4 regions of the Lysobacter enzymogenes genome follow, and region 3 is predicted to be linked to each of the others. Evidence: riboswitches for the same ligand, from Rfam matches in the RefSeq annotation. Region 3 holds a riboswitch; each other region holds the start of a gene.
The links. A riboswitch is a leader RNA that binds a small molecule or an ion and turns the genes downstream of it on or off. The one in region 3 is predicted to bind cobalamin.
Positions count from the first base shown of each region.

Region 1: another riboswitch for cobalamin. It lies ahead of btuB (TonB-dependent vitamin B12 receptor); the one in region 3 lies ahead of btuB (TonB-dependent vitamin B12 receptor).
Region 2: another riboswitch for cobalamin. It lies ahead of metE (5-methyltetrahydropteroyltriglutamate--homocysteine S-methyltransferase); the one in region 3 lies ahead of btuB (TonB-dependent vitamin B12 receptor).
Region 4: another riboswitch for cobalamin. It lies ahead of JHW41_RS19915 (ribonucleoside-diphosphate reductase subunit alpha); the one in region 3 lies ahead of btuB (TonB-dependent vitamin B12 receptor).

Region 1 is NZ_CP067396.1:1,324,872-1,331,825, reverse strand. It holds gene JHW41_RS05735 (cobyrinate a,c-diamide synthase) at 1-342, opposite strand, end outside; gene cobO (cob(I)yrinic acid a,c-diamide adenosyltransferase) at 408-1,040, opposite strand; gene JHW41_RS05725 (hypothetical protein) at 1,037-1,636, opposite strand; gene JHW41_RS05720 (hypothetical protein) at 1,659-2,306, opposite strand; gene btuB (TonB-dependent vitamin B12 receptor) at 2,357-4,243, opposite strand; cobalamin riboswitch at 4,362-4,616, opposite strand; gene JHW41_RS05710 (TonB-dependent receptor plug domain-containing protein) at 4,967-6,954, shown strand, end outside.
Region 2 is NZ_CP067396.1:4,820,185-4,827,138, reverse strand. It holds gene JHW41_RS19945 (diguanylate cyclase) at 1-1,386, shown strand, start outside; gene metE (5-methyltetrahydropteroyltriglutamate--homocysteine S-methyltransferase) at 1,721-4,000, opposite strand; cobalamin riboswitch at 4,190-4,459, opposite strand; partial or broken gene JHW41_RS27500 (DUF6053 domain-containing protein) at 4,525-4,695, opposite strand; gene JHW41_RS19935 (hypothetical protein) at 4,908-6,077, shown strand; gene JHW41_RS19930 (aldo/keto reductase) at 6,465-6,954, opposite strand, start outside.
Region 3 is NZ_CP067396.1:5,094,715-5,101,668, reverse strand. It holds gene btuB (TonB-dependent vitamin B12 receptor) at 107-1,957, opposite strand; cobalamin riboswitch at 2,095-2,327, opposite strand; gene JHW41_RS21110 (TfoX/Sxy family protein) at 2,519-2,986, opposite strand; gene JHW41_RS21105 (GAF domain-containing protein) at 2,983-3,465, opposite strand; gene bioD (dethiobiotin synthase) at 3,629-4,315, shown strand; gene JHW41_RS21095 (phasin family protein) at 4,551-4,961, opposite strand; gene queD (6-carboxytetrahydropterin synthase QueD) at 5,275-5,631, opposite strand; tRNA gene JHW41_RS21085 (tRNA-Met) at 5,802-5,878, opposite strand; gene JHW41_RS21080 (RNA pyrophosphohydrolase) at 6,004-6,630, shown strand; gene JHW41_RS21075 ((2Fe-2S)-binding protein) at 6,761-6,954, shown strand, end outside.
Region 4 is NZ_CP067396.1:4,811,809-4,818,762, forward strand. It holds gene JHW41_RS19905 (DUF3999 domain-containing protein) at 1-75, opposite strand, end outside; gene JHW41_RS19910 (DUF2339 domain-containing protein) at 72-2,867, opposite strand; cobalamin riboswitch at 2,991-3,301, shown strand; gene JHW41_RS19915 (ribonucleoside-diphosphate reductase subunit alpha) at 3,712-6,066, shown strand; gene JHW41_RS19920 (ribonucleotide-diphosphate reductase subunit beta) at 6,202-6,954, shown strand, end outside.

The DNA.
Region 1 (6,954 bases), 2.4 Mb from region 3:
CAGATCGGCGCTCGACGGCGATCCGTCGAACAGCCCCATCACGCCCTCGATCAGGATCAGATCGGCCTCGCTCGCGGCCGCGTGCAGGCGCGCGCGCACGTCGTCCTCGCCGCACATCCACAGGTCCAGCTGCTGCGCCGGCGCGCCGCTGGCGCGTTCGAGCACCATCGGGTCGAGGAAGTCCGGCCCGGTCTTGAACACCCGCACCCGCCGCCCCTGGCGCGAATGCCAGCGCGCCAACGCAGCGGTGACGCTGGTCTTGCCCTGGCCGGAAGCGGGGGCGGAGACCAGCAGGGCTGGGCAGTGGCCGGGACCGGGGCCCCGGGACCCGGGACCTGCCAAGTCGATTCCAAGCTCGGCTCCGGACTTTACGGGTCCCCGGTCCCGAGTCCCCGGTCCCGCAACGCTCACAACTCGACCCCCTTCTGCGCCTTGATCCCGGCCTTGAACGCATGCTTGACCACGCGCATGTCGGTGACCGTGTCGGCGGCCTCGATCAGCGCATCGGGCGCGCCGCGGCCGGTGATCACCACGTGCTGGCGCGGCGGGCGCGCTGCGACCGCGGCCAGCACGTCGTCGACCGCGACGTAGCGGTGCGCGAGGGCGATGTTGAGTTCGTCGAGCAGGACGAAGTCGTAGGCCTCGTCGCCGAGCATGCGCGCGGCCACCGCCCACGCCGCCTGCGCGGCGGCGATGTCGCGCTGCTTGTCCTGGGTTTCCCAGGTGAAGCCCTCGCCCATCACGTGGTAGTCGAGCTCTTCGAAGCGGCGGAAGAAGGCTTCCTCGCCGGTGGCGAAGCTGCCCTTGATGAACTGCACCACGCCGCACTTGAAGCCGTGGCCGAGCGAGCGCGCGAGCATGCCGAAGCCCGAGGAGCTCTTGCCCTTGCCGTTGCCGGTGTTGACCACCAGCACGCCGCGCTCGATGGTGGCGCGCGCGACCTTGCGGTCGATCAATTCTTTCTTGCGCTGCATGCGCTCGCGGTGCTTGTCCTCGCTGGCCGCGGCGAAGCCGGCGCGGTCGCCATTGTCCTCGCTCATGCCGCCGCTCCGGCGCGCTGGCGCGATTCGATCAGCCGCGCCGCGGCGTAAACGGCGAAGCCGGCGCCGACGTAGCCGGCCAGGGTGCCGAGCGCGCGCGGGTAGTAGCGCGGGATGCGCTCCACGAACCCGGCCCAGCTCGCGTCCGGATAGCGGCCGGACAGGAAATAGAAGCCGCCCTTGGAGATCAGGTAGGCCACCACCGAGGTCGCCAGCAGGGTCAGCGCCAACATCGGCACCGTGGCCAGGCGGTCGCGGTGCATGCGCGCATAGATCCGCCCGCCCCACCACAACGCACCGTAGGCCAGCGCCAGCGCCCAGTACGCCGGCGACAGGCACCAGTCGGTGACCCGGCCCAGCGCCAGGCTGGCCAGGTCCAGCAACGACGACAACACGAAAAACGCAGGGAACAACCAGGCCGGGCGCAGCAGCGCGCCGGCGAGGAAGAACACCGCCCACGACGCGCTCGGCAGCGCATCGACGGTGGCGAAGTGCTGGCCGCGGGTGCACACCATCAGCGCGGCCAAGGCCAGCGCGGCGGCGATCTGGCCGTTGCGCGCGCGCAGCGGCAGCGCGGCCTGGCTCGGCGGAAGCAACAAGCTCATGACGCTCTCCTTCTCAGTGGCGCGGGCCGGATGCGGCGCCGCGCGGACGGGCGAAACGCGCGACCAGCGCATGCGCCAGCAACGCCGCGCCGACATAGGCCATCGTGGTGCCGACGAACAACGGGCCCCAGCGCCAGACCCGCTCGATGTACTGGGCGAAATTCGGATCGGCGTAACGGCCGCCGAACCAGTAGAACGCGCCGTTGGAAATCAGGAACGAGGCGCTGGCGGCGACCAGCGCCACCGCCAGCGCGCCGGCCAGCGCGCGCGGCCGCGCCGCCATCGACGGCGCCCAGGCCCGGCCCAGGTACCACAGCACCGCATACGCCAGCAGCAGGAACGCGTACGACGGCGTCACGCAGTAGTGATCGAAGAAGCTCAGCCCGCGCCCGGTCACGGCGATGTAGTCGATCGCCACCGCCGCCACCAGCAGCCCGGCGAACAGCCGGTGGCGCTGCAGGTACAGGCCGCCGAGGAAGAACACCGCCATCGATGCGTCCGGCAGGTGCAGCGCGCTGCCGACCGCGTGGAAACGGGTCGCGGCCATCAGCGTCAGCAGCACGGCCAGGATCGCCAGTTGCGCGGGGCCCGCGAGCAGCGGCCGCAGTTCGTGCCGGCGCGGGGCCGGGCGGTTCGGCTGGGACTGGGTCGTGGAGATCATCGTCGTCTCTCGGTCGGGGCCGGCCGCGCGCGCGGCCGGCGCGGGCGGGTTCAGCGGTTGGGACGGTAGCGCAGGCTCAGCAGGTAGGTGCGTCCGGGCTGATTGTAGAAGGCCGCGGTTTCGTAGCGCTTGTCGAACAGGTTGTTGGCCGCCAGCTGCACGCTCCAGTCCGTGCCCAGCGCGTAGCCCAGGCGCAGGTCGGCCAGGGCGTAGCCGCCGAGTTCGCGCTTGTTGGCGAGGTCGTCGTAGCGCTGGCCGGCGGCGTAGACGCTGGCGCCGAGCGAGAACGCGTCGCCGCGGTCGAGTTCGAAGCGGCGGTCCAGGTCGATGCGCGCGCTCTGCCGCACGCGCCGCGGCAGGATGTTGTCGCGGTAGCCGCCGCGGCTGTCGTTGCGCGGGTCCAGCCAGGTCGCGCTGGCGCGCAGGTCCCAGCCGGCCACGCGCGTGTCCAGCGCCGCTTCCAGGCCGCGGATGCGGGCGCGGTCGACGTTGCCGGGCAGGCCGATGGAGGCGTCGTAGGCGATCAGATCGTCGATCCGGGTCTGGTAGGCGTTGAGCGACCACACCTGGCGGCCGCCCTCGCCGAAGGTGCCGCGCAGGCCCAGTTCGAAGCTGCGCGAGGTTTCCGGGCCCAGGTCCGGATTGCCGTACCCCGGGTAATACAGCTCGTTGAAGGTCGGCGCCTTGAACGCGGTGCCGTAGCTCGCGGTCAGCCGCAGCGCGTCGGCGAAGTTCCAGCCCCACAGCACGCTGCCGGTGGTTTCGCCGCCGAACTGGCTGTCGTCGTCGCGGCGCAGGCTGGCCTGCAGCGCGTGCGCGCCGAACTCGCGCTGGTACTGGCCGAACGCGCCGCGCAGCACGCGCGCGTCGCGCTTGTAGGCGGTGTTGCTTTCGACTTCGTCGCGCTGCCAGTCGAAGCCCAGGCTCAGCAGGCCGCCGCCGAGGCCGAGGTCGCCCTGCAGCGAGCCGAGCTGGCGGCGGGTGTCGAAGGTGCTGGAGTACTTGCCGTCCTTGTATTGCTCGCTGAGGTCCCAGCTGCGGCCGGCGTTGAGGCTCAACGCGAGGCGGTCGCTCGGGCGGTAGCGCAGCTTCGCGCCGGCGACCTGCTGGACGGTGTCGGCCTGGTTGTTCTGGCTGCCGTCGTATTCGTTGTAACCCTGCGCGCGGAACACCCGCGCCTCGCCGTCCCACCGCTCGTTGAAGCGGTAGCCGCCCTGCAGGGTCAGCGACGAGTTGCGGTAACCGTCGCGATCGGGCGAATAGGTGAAGCAGCCGGCGCCGCCCGGCGACGGCTTGCCGCGGCAGGCGTCGATGCCGTCGGTGTCCTCGTGCGCGGCGTTGATCGAATACCAGCCGCGCTCGCCCTTTCCGGCCACGCCGGCGGACGCGCGATGGGTCTTGTCGCTGCCGATGCCGACGCTGAAGCTCGGCGCGAACGGCCCCTGCGGGCGGCGGGTGAAGATCTGGATCACGCCGCCGATGGCTTCCGAGCCGTACAGGCTGGAGAACGGGCCGCGCACGATCTCCACGCGCTCGATCTGCTCGACCGGGATGTCCTGCAGCGAGGCGCCGCCGCTGGTGGCCGAACCGAGCTTGATCCCGTCGACCAGCACCAGCACGTGATCGGATTCGCTGCCGCGCAGGAACAGCGAGGTGCTTTTGCCCGGCCCGCCGTTGTTGGCCAGCGACGCGCCCGGCGTGCCGCGCAACAGGTCCGGCAGCGACGAAGGCTGCAGGCGCTCGATGTCGGCGCGGTCGATCACGGTGACCGCGGCCAGGGTCGCGTCCTGGGTCTGCGCGGTGCGGGTGGCGGTGACCACGACCTGGTCGAGATCGACCGCCGGCGCGGCAGGGGCGGTGGCGGCCGCGGCGGACAGGGCGATGGCCAGGGCCGGCGCGAGCGCGCGGCGCGGGGAACGGACGAAGCGGTGCTGCATGGCCTGCGGGTCTCCAGGGCCGCGCTCTCCCGCGCGGCCGACAAGGGTCGGGACCGGCGCGAAAACAGCGCGGAAGGACACGCACAGGCGCGCTCGCTCCGCCACCAGGCCCGCCGCCGGTCGGTTCGCGCTCCAGGCCGGTCTCCGGGCTTGCGAGTGGAACCTGTCGAGCGTCCTTGTCCGAGGTTCCGGCGCCGCGCCTTCCCATGCATGAAGCACAGTGGCCGTTGCGGTGCGTGGACTCGCCTACCGTTGCGGGGGCAGCTCCGGCTTGAGCGCGCGGACCGTTCTGGCGAACAGACCCGCGGCGCGACCGGATTCCCGTTTCAATCGCCGGACTGTGCCGGCGATCACCTTGAGCGCGCGCATCTTAACAGTCGCGACGCCCGGGCGAGCGAACGGCACCGCCAGCACGCGGCCCTGTTTCGGACCGGTCCTATTCAATCGTCGCCGCATCCGCGGCCATGCTGGCGGCGGGCCTGCGCGCGATCGGGCCCCGCGCCACACCCCCGATCCTTGTTCGTTTTCCGGCCGCCGGCTCGCCGCGCATATGCGACCGGCGGTTCTTTTTGCCCGCGATCCGCGGCGCAGCGCCGAAAACGAGGCGTCTACCACTTTTTGATTACTTGCGTTAGCCGGTTCCTGGCCGCTTCATTGACCGGGTTGTTATGACCGTGTTAAACCCGGATGACATCGCTGTCAGTCCCCCATGCAGGAGTCTTCATGCACGCCAGCCGCACGCTCGCCCACCCCGGTCTCCGCGTCCGCCACCCGCTCGCCCTCGGCTTGGCCATCGCCTTGAGCCTGACCGCCGCCCCCGCCGTCCTGGCCCAGCAACCCGCCCAGGCCGACGCCAAGACCCTCGACCAAGTCATCGTCACCGGCACGCGCGTGTCCGACCGCACCGTCGCCGAGTCGACCGCGCCGATCGACATCATCACCCCCGAGACCCTGGAAGCCACCGGCACGGTCGAGCTGGCGACCGCGCTGTCGCGCGCCCTGCCCTCGCTGAACTTCCCGCGCCCGGCGATCACCGACGGCACCGACGCGGTGCGTCCGGCGCAGCTGCGCGGCCTCGCGCCCGATCAGGTGCTGGTGCTGGTCAACGGCAAGCGCCGCCACACCACCGCGCTGATCAACCTCAACGGCAGCCAGGGCCGCGGCTCTTCGCCGGTGGACCTCAACGCGATCCCGATCGCCTCGATCGAGCGGGTGGAAGTGCTGCGCGACGGCGCGTCTGCGCAGTACGGCTCCGACGCCATCGCCGGCGTGGTCAACGTGGTGCTGAAGGGTTCCGGCAGCGGCGGCTCGATCGCCGCGCGCTACGGCCAGTACAGCGCCGGCGACGGCGAGCAGTACCAGCTCTCCGGCGACCTCGGCCTGGAAGGCGAGCGCGGCTGGCTGCGCCTGGCCGCGCAAGGCGGCCACCAGGACAACACCAACCGCGCGCGGCCGTTCCAGGGCGTGGTCGAACAGCGCTACGGCGATCCGGAGATCGACCACGGCGCGTTCTCCTACAACGGCGAATTCAAGCCGGTGGACTACCTGTCGTTCTATTCGTTCGGCAGCTACAGCGAACGCGACGTGCTGTCGAACGGCTATTTCCGCTTCGCCGCCGATCCGCGCAACATCCCCTCGATCTATCCCAACGGCTTCTTGCCGCAGATCCACAACGTCAGCAAGGACCGCGCCGCGGTGTTCGGCGTGCGCAGCGAAACCGCCGGCGGCACCCAGATCGACCTGAGCTACAACTACGGCCACAACGGCCTGACCTTCGACATCGAGAACACGCTCAACCGCAGCCTGGGCCCCAGTTCGCCGACCAAGTTCTACGCCGGCGCGCTGGAAGTGACCCAGCACGTGTTGAACCTGGACTTCACCCGCCCGGTGGACTTCGGCTGGAAGTACCCGATCACCTTCGCCTGGGGCGCGGAATGGCGCGGCGAGGAATTCAGCCAGCGCGCCGGCGAGTTCCTGTCCTACGCCAACGGCGGCGTGCCCGCGTCCAACGGCCAGGTGCTGCCGGGCGCGCAGGTGTTCTCGGGCTTCCGCGCCAGCGACGCCGGCGAGTTCGACCGCCACAGCTATTCGTTCTATCTCGACGTGGAAGGCGACCTGACCGACAAGTTCTCCGCCGGCCTGGCCGCGCGCTACGAGAGCTACAGCGACTTCGGCGACACCACCTCGGGCAAGCTGTCGGCGCGCTACGCCTTCACCGACGCGGTCGCGCTGCGCGCCACCGTGTCCACCGGCTTCCGCGCGCCGTCGCTGCAACAGCAGTACTTCCAGTCCATCGCCACCAACTTCATCAGCGGCGTGCCGTACGAGATCGGCACCTTCCGCGTCGACAACCCGGCCGCGGTGGCGCTGGGTTCGGAACCGCTGAAGGCAGAGGAATCGACCAACTACAGCCTGGGCCTGGTGCTGCAGCCGGCCGACGGCCTGTACATCACCCTCGACGCGTACCAGATCAAGGTCGACGACCGCATCCTGCTGTCGGAGAACCTGACCAGCACCGCGGTGCGCAACTACCTGCAGGCCAACGGCTATCCCGGCATCGGCGGCGGCCGCTATTTCACCAACGCGGTCGACACCAAGACCCAGGGCGTGGACCTGATCGCGACCTATGCCTGGGACGTCGGCAACGGCAAGCTCAGCACCACCGCCGGCTACAACTACTCCAAGACCGAAATCGAGAACATCGCGCCGAA
Region 2 (6,954 bases), 270 kb from region 3:
CCCGAGCTGCAGCGGCGCTACCCGCCGATCCTGACCTTGATCGCCACCGACGCGCGCGGCCGGGTGATCGGCGCCGCGCCGGCCGCGGCGGCCGCGCGCGCGGTCGGCTTGGACGTCTCCGATCGCGACTACTTCCGCCAGCCGGCGCGCAGCGGGCGGGACTACATTTCCGACGCCTTCGTCGGCCGCGGCCTGGGCAGCGACCCGCTGGTGGTGGTGTCGGTGCCGCGCTACCGCGACGGCGCCTTCGCCGGGGTGATCGAGGCCTCGCTGGCGCCGGCCCACGTCTACGACGAAAACGGCCACGGCGACTACGAGACCGTGCTGCTGGACCGCGCCGGCCGGGTCATCCACGCCAGCGGCGGCATCGGCCTGAAGTTCATGCAGCGCGCGGCGGACACCGGTTTCGCGCCCGCGCTGGCCCAGCGCGACGCCGGCGCCGCGCGCCGCGCGGTGCCGGTGATGCCCGACGGCGGCCACGCCTTCGTCGCCGCGGCCCGCACCCGCGGCGGCTGGACCTTGTACGCGGTGGCGCCGCGGGAACTGGCCGCGCGCCCGGCGCTGGAGCGGGCGATGTCGATGATCCAGTTGCTGCTGCTGGCGGTGCTCGGCGCCGCGTTGGCGTTCGTGTGGTATGCGCGAATGCTGGCGCGCGCGTCCTCGCTGCTGCTGCAGCGGCTGCGCGCGCTGGCCAGCGGCGCCGAGCCGGCGCTAGGCCTGCCGGCCGGCGACGTACCGATGCCGGAGGAACTGCAGCCGGTGCTGGCCGCCATCGTCGACCTGTCGACGCGGCTCGACCACGCCCACGCCGAACTGCGCCAGAGCCTGGCCGAGCGCGAACACGACGTGGCGCAGCGCACCGAGCAACTGCGCGCGGCCCTGCGCGAACTCGACCGGGTCGCCTGCACCGACCCGCTGACCGGCGCGCTGAATCGTCGCGGCCGCGACGAATTCGTGCAGGCGCTGGCCGCGCAGGGCGCGCGCCTGGGCAGCGTCGCGGTGCTGTTGCTCGACGTCGACCACTTCAAGGCCTACAACGACCGCTACGGCCACCGCGCCGGCGACGAAGCGCTGCGCACCGCGGTGGCGGCGATCCGCGCCGAAGTGCGCGAAGGCGACGACGCGGTGGTGCGCGCCGGCGGCGAGGAATTCTGCGTGCTGATCCCCGGGGTCGGCCGGGCGCGCGTGCTCAACATCGCCCGCGCGATCCTGCTCGGGCTGTATCGCCGGGACATCGAACACCGCGACAGCGAACACGGCCGGCTGACCTGCAGCATCGGCGTGGCGATGGCCTACAGCGTGGACGAACTGGATGCGGCGATGGATCGCGCCGACGAAGCGCTGTACCGGGCCAAGCGGCGCGGGCGCAACGGGTTTTGTTCTTGATCGCGCGAGGATCGCAGCGCAGGTAGCGGATGTCGCGGCGCGTGGCCGCAGGCGGTGCGTATCGCGAAACGGCGGCGATGCGGGTTTCGCGGTGGTCGGATTGGCGCGGTCGCGGCTTGCGCCGCTCCTACAGGCGGAAACGAACTGGCCGCAACCCCTGTAGGAGCGGCGCAAGCCGCGACCGCGACAATGCGATTGCGCCGAAACCGGCCCGGCGCGGTTCGCAGGGGACAAACGACGGGCGTTCGCGCATCGGCGAGCGCCCGCGTCGGCTGCATCGGTCGCGCCGGACGCGCCGCGCACGCGGCGCGACGCATCCGCCGGACCGTCCGGCTCAGGCCTCCGCCCGCGCCGCCTCGCGCAGGCCTTGCGCCGCGCTGACCATCGCCCGCAGCGCCGCGCGCACTTCCGGCCAGCCGCGGGTCTTCAGGCCGCAGTCCGGATTGACCCACAGCTGCGCCGGTTCCAGCACGTCCAGCGCCTTGTCGAGCAGCTCGCGCATCTCCGCTTCGTCGGGCACGCGCGGGGAGTGGATGTCGTACACGCCCGGGCCGATGCCGTTGGGGTAGCGGTAACGCACGAACGCGTCGAGCAGCTCCATGCGCGAGCGCGAGGTCTCGATCGAGATCACGTCGGCGTCGAGCGCGGCGACCGCGTCGATGATGTCGTTGAACTCGGCGTAGCACATGTGGGTGTGGATCTGGGTCGCGTCGCCGACGCCGCTGGCGGCGAGGCGGAAGCTTTCGCCGGCCCAGGCCAGGTACGCCGGCCAGTCGGCGCGGCGCAGCGGCAGGCCTTCGCGCAGCGCCGGCTCGTCGATCTGGATCGCGGCGATGCCGGCCGCTTCCAGGTCCAGCACTTCCTCGCGCAAGGCCAGGGAGATCTGCCGGCAGCTGTCGGCGCGCGGCTGGTCGTCGCGCACGAACGACCACTGCAGGATCGTCACCGGCCCGGTCAGCATGCCCTTGACCGGCTTGGCGGCGTGGTCCTGGGCGAAGCGGCTCCATTCCACCGTCATCGGCCTGGGCCGGGCGACGTCGCCGAACAGCACCGGCGGCTTGACGCAGCGCGAGCCATAGCTCTGCACCCAGCCGTGCGAGGTGAAGGCGAAGCCGTCGAGCTGTTCGCCGAAGTACTCGACCATGTCGTTGCGCTCGAACTCGCCGTGCACCAGCACGTCGATGCCGAGCGCTTCCTGCTCGCGCAGGCACTGCACGGTTTCGTTTTCGAGGAAAGAGCGGTAGCCGGCATCGTCCAGGCGCCCGGCCTTGTGCTCGGCGCGGGCCTGGCGCACCTGCGCGGTCTGCGGGAACGAGCCGATGGTGGTGGTCGGGAACAGCGGCAGCTTCAGCCGTTGCTGCTGCAGCGCGATGCGCTGCGGATAAGCGCTGGCGCGGCGGGTCATCGCCGGCTCGACCGCGGCCAGGCGCTTGCGCACCTGGGCGTTGCGCAGCAGCGGCGAGGCCAGGCGCGCGGCGCGCGCGCTGGCGGCCTGGGCCAGTTCGCCTTCGGCCGCGGCGTCGCCGGCCAGCGCGCCGGCGACCAGGCGCAGCTCTTCGATCTTCTGCTTCGCGTACGCCATCCACTGCTTCAGCGGGCCGGGCAGCTTGCGTTCCAGCTCCAGGTCGGTCGGCACGTGCAGCAGCGAGCACGACGGCGCCAGCCAGCGCGCGCGTTCGCCGGCGCGGCGGGCCAGGCTCAGCGCGGCGTCGAGGTCGGCGCGCCAGATGTTGCGGCCGTCGACCACGCCCAGGCTCAGCGCGCGGTCGGCCGGCAGCAGCGGCAGCACCGCTTCGAGCTGTTGCGGCGCGCGCACCAGATCCAAGTGCAGCGCTTCGACCGGCAACTGCGCGGCCAGCGCGGCGTTGTCGCCGAGCGCGCCGAAGTAGGTCGCGAGCAGGCGCTGCGGCGAGTCGGCCTGGGCGAGCGCGTCGAAGGCGCGGCGGTAGGCGGCGCGGTCGGCGTCGTCGAGGTCGAGCGCCAGCGCCGGCTCGTCGATCTGCACCCACTGCGCGCCGGCCGCCTTGAGCGTGGCCAGCAGCTCGGCGTAGGCCGGCAGCAGCGCGTCGAGCAGTTCGCGCGGATCGCCGCCGTCCGTGCGCTTGCCGAGCTTGAGCAGGGTGACCGGGCCGAGCAGCACCGGCCGCGCGTCCAGGCCCAGCGCGCGGGCCTGGGCCAGTTCGGCCAGCGGTTTGTCGGCGCGCAGCGAGAAGCGCTGGCCGGGTTCGAACTGCGGGACCAGGTAGTGGTAGTTGGTGTCGAACCACTTGGTCATTTCCAGCGCGCGCAGGTCGCGGCGGCCGTCCTGCAGGCCGCGGGCGAGGGCGAAATAGCCGGAGAGCGGATCGTCCTCGAACGCGGCGCGGTGCGAGGCCGGAATGGCGTCGAACAGCACGGCGGTGTCGAGGACGTGATCGTAGAGCGAGAAATCGTTGCACGGCACGCTGTCGGCGCCGGCCGCGACGGCCAGGCGCCAGTGGCGTTCGCGCAATCCGGCGGCGGTGGCCTGCAGCGCGGCCGCGTCGCGGTCGCCTTTCCAGAACGATTCCAGGGCTTGCTTGAGCTCGCGCCGCGCGCCGATGCGCGGGAAGCCGAGGGTGGTGACGCTGATCATGATCAATACCTGCGATGCGTGGGCATGACGCAGGGCAACGAAGGAGACCACGGCCGCGCCGGCCCGGACGCGGGTGCGCCGGACTGCGGATCGATCCGTTGGCTTCGACCTCCGCCCCCGCGGGCGAGCCGGCCTGCCGCGCGCATCGCGCGGATGCGACGGCGAAGCGGGACCGGAGTCGGACGGAAGGCGCACCTTCCGGTCGCGGCAGGTCTTCGGGCTCGGGACTTTGAGCGAGGAGTGAGCGCAGAGGAGTGAGAAGCGAGTAAAGCCCTTTGGCGTTTGCTCGCTTCTCACTCCTCTGCGCTCACCCCTCGCTCCGCCTACTAAGGCCGCTTCCCAGGCGTACCGCCCAGTGCCAAGGCCCGTTCGTTTCCCATACCGCTGCGGGGCAGCTCCGGATTCGCACCGGATTCCCTCTGGCCGGCCGCGGCGCTAACCGTGGCCGGCGTGTCCCATCGCTTTATCTGTATGAAGCGATGTTCACCGAGACGCGGCCAAGGTACGCAGCGGGCCCGGCGAAGTCAAATGACACTGCGGCGGTTTGCGGCATCGGTCGGGCCGGGACGACAGGCATCGGGCCTGAAGGCCCTCCCAAGCGTCAGGGGCGGTGGTGCGGCAGCGGCGGGAACATCGAAGGCTCCAGCGGTCGTGGGAGGGCCTTCAGGCCCGATGCTTCGCGCTCCGATCGCCGCGCTCCCGCCGCTTTTGCCGCACCTGTCGGTTGCGCGCGCGAGCGGTCCGTCCTCGCCCCGGGTTCATCCGCCCCGCGTCAACATGAAGCCCGGCCCGCCCACGCGCGTCGTGCTCGTTGAGCTTGAACGAGCCTGCCGCTAACGTTTGCAGGCGCAGCGCGCGGCGCGGGCCAGGACGGTCCCGCGCGATTCCGACTCCGGTGGCTCGACACATGGTTCCGCAACGCTCCCCGTTCCTTTCCCGCAGGCTCCTGGCCGCCGCGTTCGCGGCGCTGTGCGCGCTGGCGCTGGCCGCTTGCGGCCGGGACCCGCAGGCGCCGCCGGCCGCGGCGGTGACCCTGGGCAGCCAGAACGAGACGCCCAAGCCGGCGCCGGCGGCGGTCAGCGAAGAGGACATCCTCAAGGGCACCTACTGGCCGCCGGCCAAGCTCGACGGCGGCAGCGCCCGGATCAGCTGCGAATACGACTACCCGCGCTTCGGCGACGGCGACACCCTGGAATCGCTGGACTTCTTCAGCCTGGTCGACGCGATGTCGCCGTGCCAGCAGCGCGGAGTGGTGCGAGTGCGCTACCAGGGCAAGATCGGCGCAGGCTTCACCGCGCTGACCCAGCGGGTCGCGGCGATGGCCGCGCGCATGGAGATCCCGACCCGGATCCTCGACATCGACTCCAGCGGCGGCCACGTCGAGGAAGCGCTGCGCGCCGGCGACTCCATCGCCGAATCGGGCTGGGCGATCTGGGTGCGCGAGAACTCGGTCTGCCACAGCGCCTGCGTGCTGGTGCTGGCGGCCGGCGACACCCGCTCGATCGAGGGCAAGGTCGGCATCCACCGGCTGATGCGCGACCGCTCCACCGCCACCTCGCGCGCCGAGCTCAGCCGCGAACTGCGCGCGATCAACCAGCAGGTGCGCGATTACCTAGAGCGCAACGGCGTGGCCACCGCGGTCTCGGACCTGATGATGACCGTGGCCAACCGCGACCTGCGCATCCTGACCCCGGACGAACTCAAGCAATACGGCCTGGACGGCACCAACGCCGCCCAGGACGACCTCGACCGGATCCGCCTGGCGCGCAAGTGCGGCGACGACTTCGTCCGCCGCCGCGAGTCCTTCCGCCGCGCGTTCGACGCGCAGTGCATGGGCACCGGCAAGAGCTTCGAGTCGATGCCCGAATGCGCCGAGCAGTTGCAGGCCCAGTTCGGCTTCCCGGACAAGGCCTGCCCGGGCGAGAGCCCGGCCGACCTGTACGCGCGCGACCTGCCGCCGCCGTTGCTGGACGAGGCCGCGGCGGGCGAGGGCGCGGCCGAGCCCGCCGACGGCAAGCCGGCCGGCGCGGCGGGCAAGAACGAGCCGCCCGCCAAGGCCGACAAGGCGGCGAAGTAGGCGCGTCGTCGGCGCGCGGTGACGCTGCCGCGCGGATTCTCTGCCGTCGTTCCCCGTTTCGTTTCGACGTTTCATTTCGCGGTGGCGTTCGCGCCGCGCGTCTGTTCCGCGGCTTCGCTTCGCCTCCCATTCGCCCCGCTTCATCGCCCCGTCATTCCGGCGAAAGCCGGAACCCATTTTGCCGTTGCTCTTGCGACGGTCGGAAAAGCGGAACGGCAAAATCAAGGTGGGTTCCGGCTTTCGCCGGAATGACGGGGTGGGGGAGCGCGTTGTGGTGGAAAGCGCGGCCCGCAACCGGAATGGCGGAGTTGGGGACGTGGCGTATCGGAAAGCGCGGCCCTCAGTCGCCGCGCCCTTCTGCTTCGAAGTCCGTCTTTACCCGGCGCCTCACCAATCGCGTCGCACCTGCGCGCCGCCGAACATCGCGCCGACGATGCCGGGCAACGCGAGGAAATCGTGCGGGAAGCCGAGCGCGACGGCGCTGGCCCGTTCCAAACGCTCGATCTGCGCCGCGCCGAGTTCGACTTCCAGCGCGCCGAGGTTCTGCAACAGCTGCGCTTGCGTCCGCGCGCCGATCACCGGCACGATCGCGCCGGGCCGCTGCAAGGTCCACGCCAGTGCGACCTGCGCCGGCGGGCGCTCAAGCTCGCGCGCGATGTCGACCACGACTTCGGCGATGTCGAGCGCGCGTCCGGTCAGCGCGCCGTTGCCGATCGCGACCGCGCGCCGGCCCTGCGCGGTGGCCGGGTCGAGGTCGGCGCGCGAATACTTGCCGGTCAGCACGCCGGAGGCCAGCGGCGACCACGCGCTCACGCCGAGGCCGAGTTCGCGCGCCATCGGCAGCAGTTCGCGCTCGCTGTCGCGCTGGGCCAGGCTG
Region 3 (6,954 bases):
TCCAGGCGCGCGCGCGCGCGCTCCTCGCCGCAAAAAAGAAGCCCGGCCTAAGCCGGGCTCCGTTTTCATCGATCAAGGCCGAACCGGCCCCGGCCGCGCCCCGTGATCAGGGCTTGGGCGCGTAGCGCAGGGTCACGAACCACTCGCGGCCCGGCTGGTTGTAGTACGACACGGTCTCGTACTCGCGGTCGAACACGTTGGCCACCCGCGCCTGCAGGCTCAGCGCATCGGTGAACGCGTACTCCGCGCGCAGGTCGAACGTGCCGTAGCCGCCCAGGCGGTTGCTGTTGGCGACGTCGTCGTAGCGCGAGCCGTAGCCGACCGCGGTGGCGCCGACGCGGAACTTGCCGAAGGCGCGGTCCAGGTCGATGCGCGCGCTGTGCTTGGCGCGGCGCGGCAGGTCGTTGCCGCGGTAGAAGCCGACCCGGTTCTCGGTGTCGAGCCAGCTCGCGCTCGCCGCCAGCGTCCACTCGGCGAACGTGGTGTCGATGCCGATCTCGGCGCCGCGCATGCGCGCGCGTTCGATGTTGTTGGGCAGGTTGATCGCCGAGTCGAAGGTGATCAGCTCGTCCACGCGGGTGTCGAAACCGTCGATGCGCGCGTTGAAGTTCTCGCCGCGGTAGGCCAGGCCCAGTTCCCAGGTCTTGGACTCTTCCGGCTTGAGGTTGTGGTTGCCGAAGAACGGGTAGTACAGCTCGTTGAAGGTCGGCGCCTTGAACGCGGTGCCGTAGCCGACGGTGACGCGCCAGTGGTCGGCGAAGTTCAGGCCCCACGCGGCGCCGCCGGTGGTGTGGCCGCCGAACTGCTCGTTGTCGTCGCGGCGCACGCTGGCCTCGAACGACTGGTTGCCGAAGCGGCCCTGGTACTGGACGAAACCGGCCTTGTTGTCGCGCGAACGCTCGTCGTAGGTGGTGTCGCTGCGCACTTCGTCGCGCAGCCAATCGAAGCCCGCGCTCAACACGTGGCCTTCGAACAGGTTGAAATCGGCCTGCAAGGTCGCGGTGTCGCGATTGGTGCTGAAATACCCCATCGGCACCGCGCCGAGGAAGTTGTCCGAGCTGTCGACATTGCGCCCGCCGGTCAGCTGCACATGCACGCGCTCGCTCGGCCGCCAGTCGATCTTGCCGCCGATCACCTGCTGCACGGTCTCGGAATAGTTGACGAAGCTGCCGTCGTAATCGTTCTGGCCTTCGGCGCGCAGCGCCTGGCCTTCCACGCTCCACTGCTCGTTGATCTCGACGCCGCCGCGCAGCGACAGCGCGTGGCTTTCGTAACCGTCGCGGTCGGGCTCGTCGGTGAAGCAGCCGGCGAACACCGGGAAGCCGGCGCCGCGGCAGGCGTCGATGCCCTGGGTCTTGCGGAAGCTGTAGTCGGCGCCGAACCAGCCGCGGCCGCCGCGGCCGCCGAAGCCGGTGCCGAATTCGACGGTGCCGTTGCTGCCGCCGCCGGCGTGCACGCGCGGGGCGAAACCCTGGCGCTCGCGGCGGGTGAACACCTGGATCACGCCGCCGATGGCGTCGGCGCCGTACAGGCTCGAACGCGGGCCGCGCACGATCTCGATCCGGTCGATCAGTTCCAGCGGCAGGTCCTGCAGCGAGGCCAGGCCCGAGGTCGGCGAACCGATGCGGATGCCGTCGACCAGCACCAGCACGTGGTCGGATTCGCTGCCGCGCAGGAACAGCGTGGTCAGCTTGCCGGCGCCGCCCTGGTTGGCGATGGTGATGCCGGCGCGGCCGCGCAGCAGGTCGTTGAGGTCGCGCGCCTGGCTGCGCTCGATGTCGGCGCGGTCGAGCACGTCGACCGGGGTCAGCAGGTCGTTGACGCTGACCGCGGTGCGGTTGGCGGTGACCACGACCTGATCCAGGTCGGTGGGCGCACCGGCGGGCGCGGCGACGGCGGCCGCCGGCAACGCGAGAGCGCCGGCGATGGCGAGGGACAGCAACTGGTAACGACGCATTGAAGCACTCCTGCGCGCGCGATCCTGCGCGCACGACGAACGGCGAAGGGCGGAGGCGGGGGAGGGCGAACGCAGGCGAGCCGGCGCGAAGGCGCGGCGACCGCCGCGATGCCCTCCGCATCGCAACCTGTGGGGGCTTCGGGGCCGGTCTCCGGACTTGCGGGCCGAACCGGCGGACCGGTTCCGGCGCGGCGCCTTCCCATGCCGGTGGCGCGAGGCCGGTGGCACAGTGGCGGTTGCCGCGCTGTGGACGCGCTTACCGTTGCGGGGGCAGTGCCGGACTGGCCGCGGCCGGATCGCAGATCCGCGCCGCCGGACGTCACCGGCTTCCCGTTTCAACCCGGCGGCCTGGCCGCGGGGTCACCTCGAAGCGGGGCGCAGTGTACGCGAAGCCGGCGCCGCCTGCCTGACCGGTCGGAGCCGTCCTAGGCCTCTGCAGGAGCGGCGCGGGGTGCGAACGCGCGGCGATCGCTCGCGTTGATGCTTTCGACGTGGCCGGGGTGCCGCGGTCGCGGCTTGCGCCGCTCCTGCAGGAAGCGGGCGCAGCCGCGCAGCGTCGGCTCAGTCGTGCCGACCGTTGTCCTCGTCGCGACCGTTGTCGCCGGCCGCGCCGTCGTCGTCGCGTTCGTCGCCGGCGCCATCGCCATCCCCGCCGTGGCCGCCTTCATCGCGGCCCGCGCCGAAGCCGCCGAAGCCGCCGTCCTCATGGCGATCTTCGTTATGCACCGTCGTGCGCACCGGCGCGGCGGCCGGCTTGTTGCGCGGCGCCGGCAGCAGCGCGGTGGCCGCCTCGGCGGCCAGGATCAGCTCCTGGCGGCGCTCGTCGGGAATCTCCTGCCAATGGCAGTCCAGCAGCGCGCCTTCGATCGCGTAGAGCAGGTTCAAGGTCGGCTTGAAGCCGGCGCGCTTGACCCGCATGAACGCCTCGACCGTGCCGATCGCGGCGACGTCCTCGTGCGTGCGCAGCCCCACCTGGCGCAGCCAGGCCGCGCTCTTGGGGCCGATGTTGCGCATCTTGATTCCGCTCATGCCAGCGACTCCACATACACCTGGGCCAAAGCTTCCAGGCCGGCCTGATCGTCGGCGTCGAAGCGGTCCGGGATCGGGCTGTCCAGGTCGAACACGCCGATCAGTTCGGCGCCGCGGGTCAGCGGCACCACCACTTCCGAGCGCGAGGCCGCGTCGCAGGCGATGTGGCCGGGGAACGCGTGCACGTCGGCCACGCGCTGGGTCTGGCGGCGGGTGGCGGCTGCGCCGCACACGCCCTTGTCGAGCGGAATGCGCACGCAGGCCGGCAGCCCTTGGAACGGGCCGACCACCAGTTCGGTGCCGTCGAAGAAATAGAAACCGACCCAATTGAGCTGCGGCAGGGCCTGGTTGACCAGCGCCGACAGATTGGCGGCGTTGGCGATGCGGTCGCGCTCGCCGTCGAGCAGGGCGCGGGCCTGGTCGACCAATTGGGCGTATTGCTCGGACTTTTGGCCCGAAAGTGTGGAGGCAGTAAACATCTTCGGAGTGTAACAGCGGCGTCCGCTGCGACTACCATGCCCACCGGGCGGCGCCGGGAAAGCGCGAGATCAGTCACAGGCGCCGCCGCCCCTTCCGACAAGCGCGCCGTCGGCCGCGCGGTCCCGTCCGCGCGCCGGGCGGCCCCAGCCGCGAGACTCCCGCATGACTTCTGCCCGCCGGCTCCCCGGCCTGTTCGTCACCGGCACCGATACCGGCATCGGCAAGTCGGTCGCCAGCGCCGCCCTGTTGCACGCCCTGCGCGCCGGCGGCGCGCGCGCGGTCGGCATGAAGCCGGTCGCCAGCGGCTGCGAGCCCGGCCCGGACGGCTGGCGCAACGAGGACGCGTTGCTGCTGCAGGCCGCCAGCGATCCGCGGCCGCGCTACGAAGACGTCAACCCGTACGCCCTGCCGCAGCCGCTGGCGCCGGAGATCGCCGCGGCCGAAGCCGGCGTCGAGATCGCGCTGGGTCCGATCCTGGCCGCGCACGCGCGGCTGGCCGCCCAGGCCGACACCGTGGTGGTCGAGGGCGTCGGCGGCTGGGCCGCGCCGGTCAGCGCTCAGCTCGACCAGATCGACCTGGTGCGCGCGCTGAAACTGCCGGTGGTGCTGGTCGTCGGCCTGCGCCTGGGCGCGATCAACCATGCCCGGCTGAGCGCGCGCGCGATCCAGGCCGACGGCGCCGAGCTGATCGGCTGGATCGCCAACGGCATCGACCCGCACATGGCGCGCGCCGACGAGAACTTCGAGATCCTGCGCCGGCGCCTGCCGGTGCCGTGCTGGGGCCGGCTGCCGCATGCGGCGCAGCCCGACCCGGCGACCCTGGCCGGTGCATTGCGCCCGGCCTTCTGAATCCCGCACTTCCCCTGTAGGAGCTGGCGCAAGCCGCGACCGCGGAGTTTCCGCTCGCGTCGCAGATACCGCCGCAGTCGCGTTGCCGCAGTCGCGGCTTGCGCCGCTGCTACCGGGCGCTTCCGATCCTCCGGCCGGGGCCTGCGCACCGCGCAAACGAAAAAACCCGACAGCTCGCGCTGCCGGGTTTCTTCATCGCATCGGGCCGCCGGGAGAGAGGCGGCGGCCGCGAGGCTTACTTGGCGGCCGGAGCGGCGGCCTTGGCCACGGCCTTGGTGGCCTTCTCGACGTTGGCCTGGGTCGCCTTGGCGGCGGTCTCGACCTGCGACTTGGCCAGCTCGGCGATGGCTTCGTTGGTCTTCAGGGTGCGGCCGAAGGCTTCCTGGCCGGTGCTGACGGCGCGCTCGACGTTCTCGCGGGCCACCTGCACGCCCTTCGGGAACAGGGTCTTGAGGGCGTCGAAGTCGCGGGCCTCGGCGGCTTCGCCGAAGAAGGCGAAGGTGGCGTTGACGCGGTCTTCGATCGCGGCGATCTGCAGGCCGAACACGGCCTCGGCGTTGTCGAGGGCCAGGCGGTTGACCTGAGCGGCCGTGTCCGCGAACTGGCGCGTGGCGGCGGCGAACTGTTCGTTGAACTGCTGGTACATGGCTTAGCTCCTGAGAAGGTGGCCCAGACGGAGGGCGACTGGATTGTGCGATGCAGCATAGACCGGCTTTTGTTGCGCCGCAACATGGCGCCGACCAGCGGTCCTGAATCGTTCAGAAAACCTGCCGGTTCAGTCAGTTACGGGGTTGCTACCTGAATAGGCAAAGCGGCTTCGCTGCGCGGACCTGCGCCGATCCGCCCGGCCACGCTGGCGGGCACGGATGTCGATACGGTGGCGCGCGCATGACCCGACCCGGAACCGGGCGCGGCATCGGTTTGCGTCGCAGATGCCGGCGCGAAGCGCCGGCGCCGGGTCACTCGCCGCGGTAGCGGCTGCCGGCGGTGCAGGTCTCGTGGACCACGATTTCGCTCAGCAGCGGCAGCGCCGGCTTGAGCTGTTCCCAGATCCACACCGCCAGCCGTTCGCTGGTCGGGTTGTCCAGGCCTTCGATGTCGTTGAGGTAGTGGTGATCGAGCCGGTCATGGATCGGCTGGAACGCCTTCTTGACGTCGGCGTAGTCCATCAGCCAGCCGCTGTGCTCGCCGATATCGCCGCGCAGGTGCACTTCGACCCGGAACGAATGCCCGTGCAGGCGCGCGCACTTGTGGCCTTCCGGCACGTTCGGCAGCCGGTGCGCGGCTTCCAGGGTGAAGACCTTGAAGATGTCGATGGCGGGCATGGCGGCGAACGGGTGCGGAGCCGGCGGCGCCGGCGCGTGGAAGACCGATGATCGCGCAGCGCCGGAGCCGGCGCGAACGCGGCGGCGGGATGCAGCGGTGCGGATACGAAAAAGCCCGCTGCGCTGGCGGGCCCTGACTGGTGTTGCGGCGCGTTGTTCGATGGTGGCTATGGGTGGACTCGAACCACCGACCCCAGCATTATGAGTGCTGTGCTCTAACCGGCTGAGCTACATAGCCACGGTGAGCCGCGCATTCTTCATGCCGGGGCCGGTCTTGTCAATCCTTTCGCGGCGTTTTGCCCGGCTTGTCCTCTGGCCGACCCCGTGGCAGAGTCGGAGACAGTGAAATTAGGAGTCCGCATCGTGATCGATCCGGACGGCTACAGACCCAATGTAGGCATCGTCCTGATGCATCCCGATGGCCGCCTGTTCTGGGCGCGCAGGGTGCATCGCGACGGCTGGCAGTTCCCGCAGGGCGGGATGAACAGCGACGAGACGCCGCTGGAGGCCATGTATCGCGAATTGCGCGAGGAAACCGGCCTGCAACCCCATCATGTCGAAGTGCTCGGCGCCACCCCGGGCTGGCTGCGCTATCGGCTGCCGCGCAGGGCGGTGCGGCGCAACGACCGGCTGGTCTGCATCGGCCAGAAGCAGGTGTGGTTCCTGCTGCGGCTGACCGGGCAGGAATCGGATCTGTGCCTGGACGTGACCGACAAGCCGGAGTTCGATCACTGGCGCTGGGTCGACTTCTGGTACCCGATCGAGCACGTGGTGATGTTCAAGCGCGGCGTCTATACCAGCGCCCTGCGCCATCTGGCGCCGTTCGCCCGCCATGTCGCCGGCGACCAGGCGGTGCCGATGCCGTGCCCGGTCGCCGATGCGCGGCCCGACCCGCGCCGCGATGCCGGCCTCGGCGGCCGCCAGCACCAGCGGCCGCGCGCGCGGCCCGGCGGGCAGTCGGCCTGCGGCGGCTCCGAACCGGGCGCCTGAGCCGCGGCCCGGCCGGTCCGGGCCGCCCGCCGGCGTCTTTGCCGAATTGGGCTTTCATTAATTGACAATCATTCTCATCCGTGGCGGAATGGTCCCGCAGCCAGCCGGCTGCCAACCGAAGACCAGCGCCGTGTACGTCTGCATCTGCAACGGAGTCACCGACCGCGATATCCGCCAGGCCGCCGAAGCCGGTTGCCGCAGCGTGTCCGAGCTGACCATGCGCACCGGCGCCGGCGCCAATTGCGGCAGCTGCCTGGACTTGGCCGGCTCGCTGCTGGAGCAGGCGCGCAACGTGCGCGAACTGCCGCTGTCGGTGTTGCAACA
Region 4 (6,954 bases), 280 kb from region 3:
ATAGTCCTGGCGCGGCGCCGCGGCCAGCGGCAAGGCGAGAACCAGCAGCGCCAGCGTGAGGGAACGGGATTTCATGCGGAGGCGTCCTGCTCGGTGCGTGGATCGGAAGGAGGTTCGCCGCCATCGGCTTGCGCATCGCGCGACGGCGGCGCCGGCGCGAAGTAGCCGACCAGCGTGCACAACAGGCCGTAGGCGATGAACGAGGCGATGCCCAACAGGTTGCCGAGGTGGCTGCGGTCGATCAGCACCAGCTTGGCCAGCACCACCGCCATCAGCACCGCGCCGGCCAGCCACAGCCCGCGCTGGCCGCGGCGCGAGCCGGCGATCCAGCCGGCCACGCCGAGCACGCTCCAGGTCACGGTCAGGCTGGTCTGCACCAGGCTGGCCGAATACATCGACGGGCTCCAGGCCACGCCGCCCCAGAAGTGGGCGCTGCGCAGCACCTCGACGGTGACCAGGGCGAAGCCGCCCAGCGCCAGCAGCGGCACCCGGCGCCGGCCGAGACCGGCCGGGACCAGCGTCGAGGCCAGCCAGGCGCCGAGCACCGACAGGGTTCCCCACTGGATCAGGGCCTGCGGATTGAGCAGCGGCAGCCACATCAGCGGCGCCGGGTCGGCGTCGCTGCCCAGGCGCACGATCACCGCAAAGGCCAGCACCAGCGCGAAGCCCGCCATCGCCCCGCCGCGCCACTGCGCGAAGCGTTCGGCCACCGGCCGCTCGATCAGGCCCGGCCGCCACAGGCAGGCCGCGGCCATCGCCAGCAGCGGCGCGGTCAATGCGGCGAACTGCCAGCCCGAGCCGAACGCGGTGGCGTCGTCGCGCAGCCACAGCTGCAGGCACACGCCGGGCAGGATCGCCCACGACCACAGCCAGCCCAGATGGGCGAATGCGAGTTCGCCCTTGCCGCTCGCGCGCAACGCGCGCAACAGGCGCCAGCCCAGCAGCGCATACGCCGCCCACGCCAGCCAGCCCCAGTTGCGCAACGGCCACAGGTGGCCGTCGATGTGCCACAAGGCGAACAGGGCCGCCACCGCCGGCGCCAGCATCGCGGTCGCCGACAGCGCCCGCCACGGATGCCGGGCGAAGATTTCCGCGGCCAGCCAGGCGGTCGCCACCGTCAGCGCAAAACCCGCGTTGGCGCGCGCGGCGGACGGCACGAACGCCTCGATCTGGCCGGCGAACGCGCCCAACCACCACAGCAGTCCCCACAGGTAGTACAGCCCGGCGAGCGCCGCGGGCGCACCGGCCGCGGCGCTGCGGCGGTAGCTGGCGGCGCTGGCCAGGCCGGCCAGCGCGATCAGCAGCGCGCCGGCGAAGTTGGCGTTGAGGAAGATCCAGCGCGCGTCCCAGATCTCGTCGCTGGCGCCGATCGCGAAGGCCATCGCCGCGGCCAGTTGCAAGCCGGCGCCGGTCAGCTGCGGCAGCAGGCGCTGCTGGCGCAGGCCGAGCCAGACCAACGCCGCGCCTTCCAGCGCGAACACGCAGGCGGTGGCCTCGGCGGCGAGCGCCAGCGGCACCGCCAGGGTCGCGAAGCCCACCCCGAGCAGCGCGTACGGCGTGCTCAGCGCGAAGAAGCGGGAGTCGCGGCGCAGCCACCACGCCAGCGCCGCGTACAGCGCGCCCAGGCCCAGCGCGCAGAACGCCAGCGGCATGCGCGCGCCTTGCAGCAGCCCGGCCTGCAGGCTGAAGGCGATCAGCGGCGTGCCGAACACCAGGCAGCCGTCGATCAGGTCGCGCCGGCCGGCGGCGCGGCGGCGCGCGTACAGCACCGGGATCAGCAGATAGAAGGCGAAGAACAGCAGCAGGAACGGCTCGGTGGTCGAGTAATGCTCCGGCCGGTACTTGAGCACGCCCCACAGCGTGCCGATGCCCCAGGTGAAGGCGAAGCCGAGCAGGTTCAGCACCCGCCACGGCCGCCACCAGGCGATGGCGAAGATGCCGGCGTTGAGCACGGCGTAGTAGCCGAACAGGGCGACGTGGTTGCCCGAGCCGGTCGACAGCCAGATCGGCGCGAGGAAGCCGGCGAGGATCGCGAACACCGCCAGCGCCATCGCGTTCTGCTTCACCGACAGCACGCCGGTGCCGGCCACCAGCACCACGCTCAGCGCGAACGCGGCGCCGGCCGGGATCATGCCGTAGAGCTTGAACGCGGCGAACACCACCAACAGCAGCACGCCGATCGCGCCGCCCTGCAGGCTCAGCCCGAACACCCGCTTGCGTTCGCGCTGGCGCCAGCCGAACACCAGCGCGGCCATCGCCGCGGCGGCGACGCCGGCCAGGCGCAGTTCCACCGGCACCCGCATCCAGCCCTGGTCGCTGGCGTACTTGAGCAGGGCGGCGACGCCGGCCAGCAGCACCAGCATGCCGACCTTGACCGGCACGTTGCCCTCGGTGAACCAGCGCCGCAGCCAGCGCGCGGCGACGGTGACGAAGTCCGGCTGAGCCGGCGCGGCCGGCGCCTGCGGGCGCGGCGGCGGGACCGGCGCGGCGGGGGCCGGGGGCGTCGAAGTCGAAGTCGAAGTCGAAGTCGGGGGCGGAGGCGGCGCGGCCGCGGGCAGCGGCGGCGGTTGCGCCGGGGTCGCCGCGGGGCGCTCTGGTGCCGCGCTCGCAGGGCCGGGGGCGGCCGGGACGGCGACGGAAGGCGGCGAAGCGCGCTCGCCCTGCGCCCGCGCCGCGGCCTCGCGTGCGCTCGATTCGGCCAGGGTCGCCTGGTTGCCCGCCGGTCCGCCCGACTGGCGCAGGCGCTCGACTTCGCGCTCCAGCCCGCTCACCCGGCCGCGCAGCGAGCCGAGCTGGACCAGCGCGATCACCAGCAGCACCGGTACCGCCAGGACCGCGAGGACCAGCAAGACAATCAGCGATTCCATCACGTTTCCCCTATCCTTATGGCGGGCACGTTACACCAACCACGGCACCTTGCGGGGGTGTCCTTCACCCCGTGCATACCTTGCTGACTCACCACATATCGCGTTGACGAAATCGACGAACCCCACTATGTTGTGTCCGTCGGTGCCGGTCGAGAGACCGGCTGAATAGGGAAGCCGGTAGGGAGGGCCCGCGGATCGCCGCGCGGCCGCCGAAGCCGGCGCTGCCCCGCAGCGGTATGGGAAACGAACGGGCCATGGCACTGGGCGCGGCAAGCGCCTGGGAAGCGGCCCCAGTAGGACAAAAGCGAGGAACGAGCGGAGAGGAGTGAGGAGTGAGCGAAGGCGGATCGCTGCGGCTCGCTCCTCACTCCTCTCCGCTCTGTTTCTGGCTCTGAGTCCCGAGCCCGAAGACCTGCCGACAGCCGCGCGTCGCACAACCGCGCGGTCCCGGCCCAATGGAGTCTTCGGGGGAAGACCGGCCGGTGTCGCGGCACGACGGGGCCACCGTCGCGTCCGACCGCTTCGGCGCCATGCGCGGAGCGGCCCGTGCCGGAACCTTCCGGCGCGCGCGACACCCAGCCAGCGCTCCGACGCTCCGCGCCCGCGGGGGCACGGCCGTGCCGTCGGCGACGCCGCATCTTGCGGTTCGCTGCCGATGGCGCGTCCGCGTTCTCCGCACCGTGCACCCACGCCCCGGAGCAATGCCATGACCACACTGGAAACCGATTCGTCCGTCGCCCCCGCCGCGGACGCCGCCGCCGCCCCCGCTACCAACGTCAAACCGGTACGCAGCGCACAAGACGCGCCCGGCTTCGCGCTGACCCCGCCGGCCGCGAACCTGACGATGAGCGTGACCAAGCGCAGCGGCCGCCGCGAGCCGGTCGACCTCAACAAGATCGTGCGCGCGGTGACCCGCTGCGCCGAAGGCTTGTATTCGGTCGACCCGATGCGCGTGTCCACCCGTACCATCTCCGGCCTGTACGACGGCGCGACCACGCGCGAGCTCGACGAGCTGTCGATCCGCACCGCCGCGCTGCTGACCGCCGAGGAGCCCGAATACGGCCGCCTGGCCGCGCGTCTGCTCGCCGGGGTGATCGAGAAGGAAGTCGCCGGGATCGAGATCCACGCGTTCTCGCAGTCGGTCCAGCGCGGCTTCGACCTGGGCCTGATCAACCAGCGCCTGCTCGACTTCGTCCAGGCCAACGCGCGCAAGCTCAACGACGCGATCGACCGCAACCTCGACGCCAAGTTCGACTACTTCGGCCTGCGCACCCTGTACGACCGCTACCTGCTGCGCCACCCGACCGCGCGCACCGTCATCGAGACCCCGCAGCAGTTCTTCCTGCGCATCGCCTGCGCGCTGAGCGAAGACGTGTCCGACGCGCTGGCGCTGTACCGGCGCATGGCCCAGCTCGACTACATCCCGTCCTCGCCGACCCTGTTCAACTCCGGCACCACCCACGAGCAGCTGTCGAGCTGCTTCCTGCTGGATTCGCCGGAAGACTCGCTGGAAGCGATCTACAAGCGCTACATGGACGTGGCCAAGCTGAGCAAGTTCAGCGGCGGCATCGGCCTGAGCTACACCCGCATCCGCGCGCGCGGCTCGCTGATCCGCTCGACCAACGGCCTCAGCAACGGCATCGTGCCGTGGCTGAAGACGCTCGACGCCTCGGTCGCCGCGGTCAACCAGGGCGGCAAGCGCAAGGGCGCGGCCTGCGTGTACCTGGAGCCGTGGCACGCCGACATCGAAGAATTCCTGGAACTGCGCGACAACACCGGCGACGAAGCGCGCCGCACCCACAACCTCAACCTCGCCAACTGGATTCCCGACGAATTCATGCGCCGGGTCGAGGCCGACGCCGACTGGTCGCTGTTCGATCCGGCCAAGGTGCCGCAGCTGACCGACCTGTGGGGCGAGTCGTTCGAACGCGCCTACCGCGCCGCCGAAGCCGCCGGCCAGGCGGTCAAGAAGGTCAAGGCGCGCGACATCTACGCGCGGATGATGCGCACCCTGGCCCAGACCGGCAACGGCTGGATGAACTTCAAGGACAAGTCCAACCGCGCCTGCAACCAGACCCTGCGCGACGGCAACGTGGTGCACCTGTCGAACCTGTGCACCGAGATCCTGGAAGTGACCTCGCAGGACGAAACCGCGGTGTGCAACCTCGGCTCGATCAACCTGTCGCACCACGTCGAGATCTTCGAAGACGGCAAGGGCGCGTTCGACTTCGACAAGCTCGCCGAAACCGTGCGCCTGGCCGTGCGCCAGCTCGACCGCGTGATCGACCTGAACTTCTACCCGATCGAGACCGCGCGCCGCGCCAACCTGCGCTGGCGTCCGGTCGGCCTGGGCACGATGGGCCTGCAGGACGTGTTCTTCAAGCTGCGCCTGCCGTTCGACTCCGAGCCGGCGCGCAAGCTCGGCCGCGAGATCGCCGAAGCCATCTACTTCCACGCCCTGTCGGCGTCGAACGAACTGGCGATGGAGCACGGCAAGCACCCGGGCTACGAAGACACCCGCGCCAGCATCGGCGAACTGCAGTTCGAAGCCTGGGGCGTGGAGCCGTCGCAGCCGGAGCGCTGGACCGAGCTGCGCGCGCGCATCAAGCAGCACGGCCTGCGCAACTCGCTGCTGGTGGCGATCGCGCCGACCGCGACCATCGCCTCGATCGCCGGCTGCTACGAGTGCATCGAGCCGCAGGTGTCGAACCTGTTCAAGCGCGAGACCCTGTCGGGCGACTTCCTGGTGGTCAACAAGTACCTGGTCGAGGAACTCAAGAAGCTCGGCATGTGGACGCCGGAAATGCGCGACCGCATCAAGATGGCCGAAGGCTCGATCCAGGCGGTGACGGAGATCCCCGAATCGCTGCGCCAGGTCTACCGCACCGCGTGGGAACTGCCGATGCGTTCGCTGATCGACATGGCCGCCGACCGCGGCGCGTTCATCGATCAAAGCCAGTCCTTGAACCTGTTCATCGAGAGCCCGAACATCGGCCAGCTCAGCTCGATGTACATGTACGCCTGGAAGAAGGGCTTGAAGACCACGTACTACCTGCGCTCGCGTCCGGCGACCAAGATCGCCAAGACCACGGTCAGCGCGCCGGCCGCAGCGCCGGTGGCGCCGAAGCCGGAATACACCGAGAGCGACGCGATCGCCTGCTCGCTGGAAAATCCGGAAGCCTGCGAAGCTTGCCAGTAAGACGCCGCAAAGCCCCTCTCCCGCCTGCGGGAGAGGGGTTGGGGTGAGGGCCGCTGTCGCGCCCCACTGCCCTCATTCGCCCTTCGGGCACCTTCTGCCGCATGCGGGAGAAGGGAAAGCAACAAGGAAACGCTCATGTCCATCGCCCCGCCCCGCCTGCTCGACCCCGGTTTCGATCTCACCCTGCGCCCGATGCGCTACGCGCAGTTCTACGAGATGTACCGCGACGCCATCCGCAACACCTGGACCGTCGAGGAAGTGGATTTCTCCCAGGACGTCAACGACCTCAAGCACAAGTTCGGCCCGGCCGAGCGGCATCTGATCGAGCGCCTGGTCGCGTTCTTCGCCACCGGCGACAGCATCGTCTCCAACAACCTGGTGCTGAACCTGTATCAGCACATCAACGCGCCGGAAGCGCGCATGTACCTGTCGCGGCAGCTGTACGAGGAAGCGCTGCACGTGCAGTTCTACCTGACCCTGCTCGACACCTACCTGCCCGACCCGAACGAGCGCGCCAAGGCCTTCGACGCGGTCGAGAACATTCCCTCGATCCGGGCCAAGGCCGAGTTCTGCTTCCGCTGGATCGACTCGATCCAGGGCGTGCAGCGGATCGAGACGCGCGAGCAGCGCCGCCAGTTCCTGCTCAACCTGATCTGCTTCGCCGGCTGCATCGAGGGCCTGTTCTTCTTCGCCGCGTTCGCCTACGTCTATTACCTGCGCTCGCGCGGCCTGCTCAACGGCCTGGCCTCGGGCACCAACTGGGTGTTCCGCGACGAGAGCTGCCACATGGCGTTCGCGTTCGAGGTCATCCGCACCGCGCGCGAGGAAGAGCCGGACCTGTTCGACGACGAACTGCGCGCGCAGGTGGTGAAGATGTTCGAGGAAGCG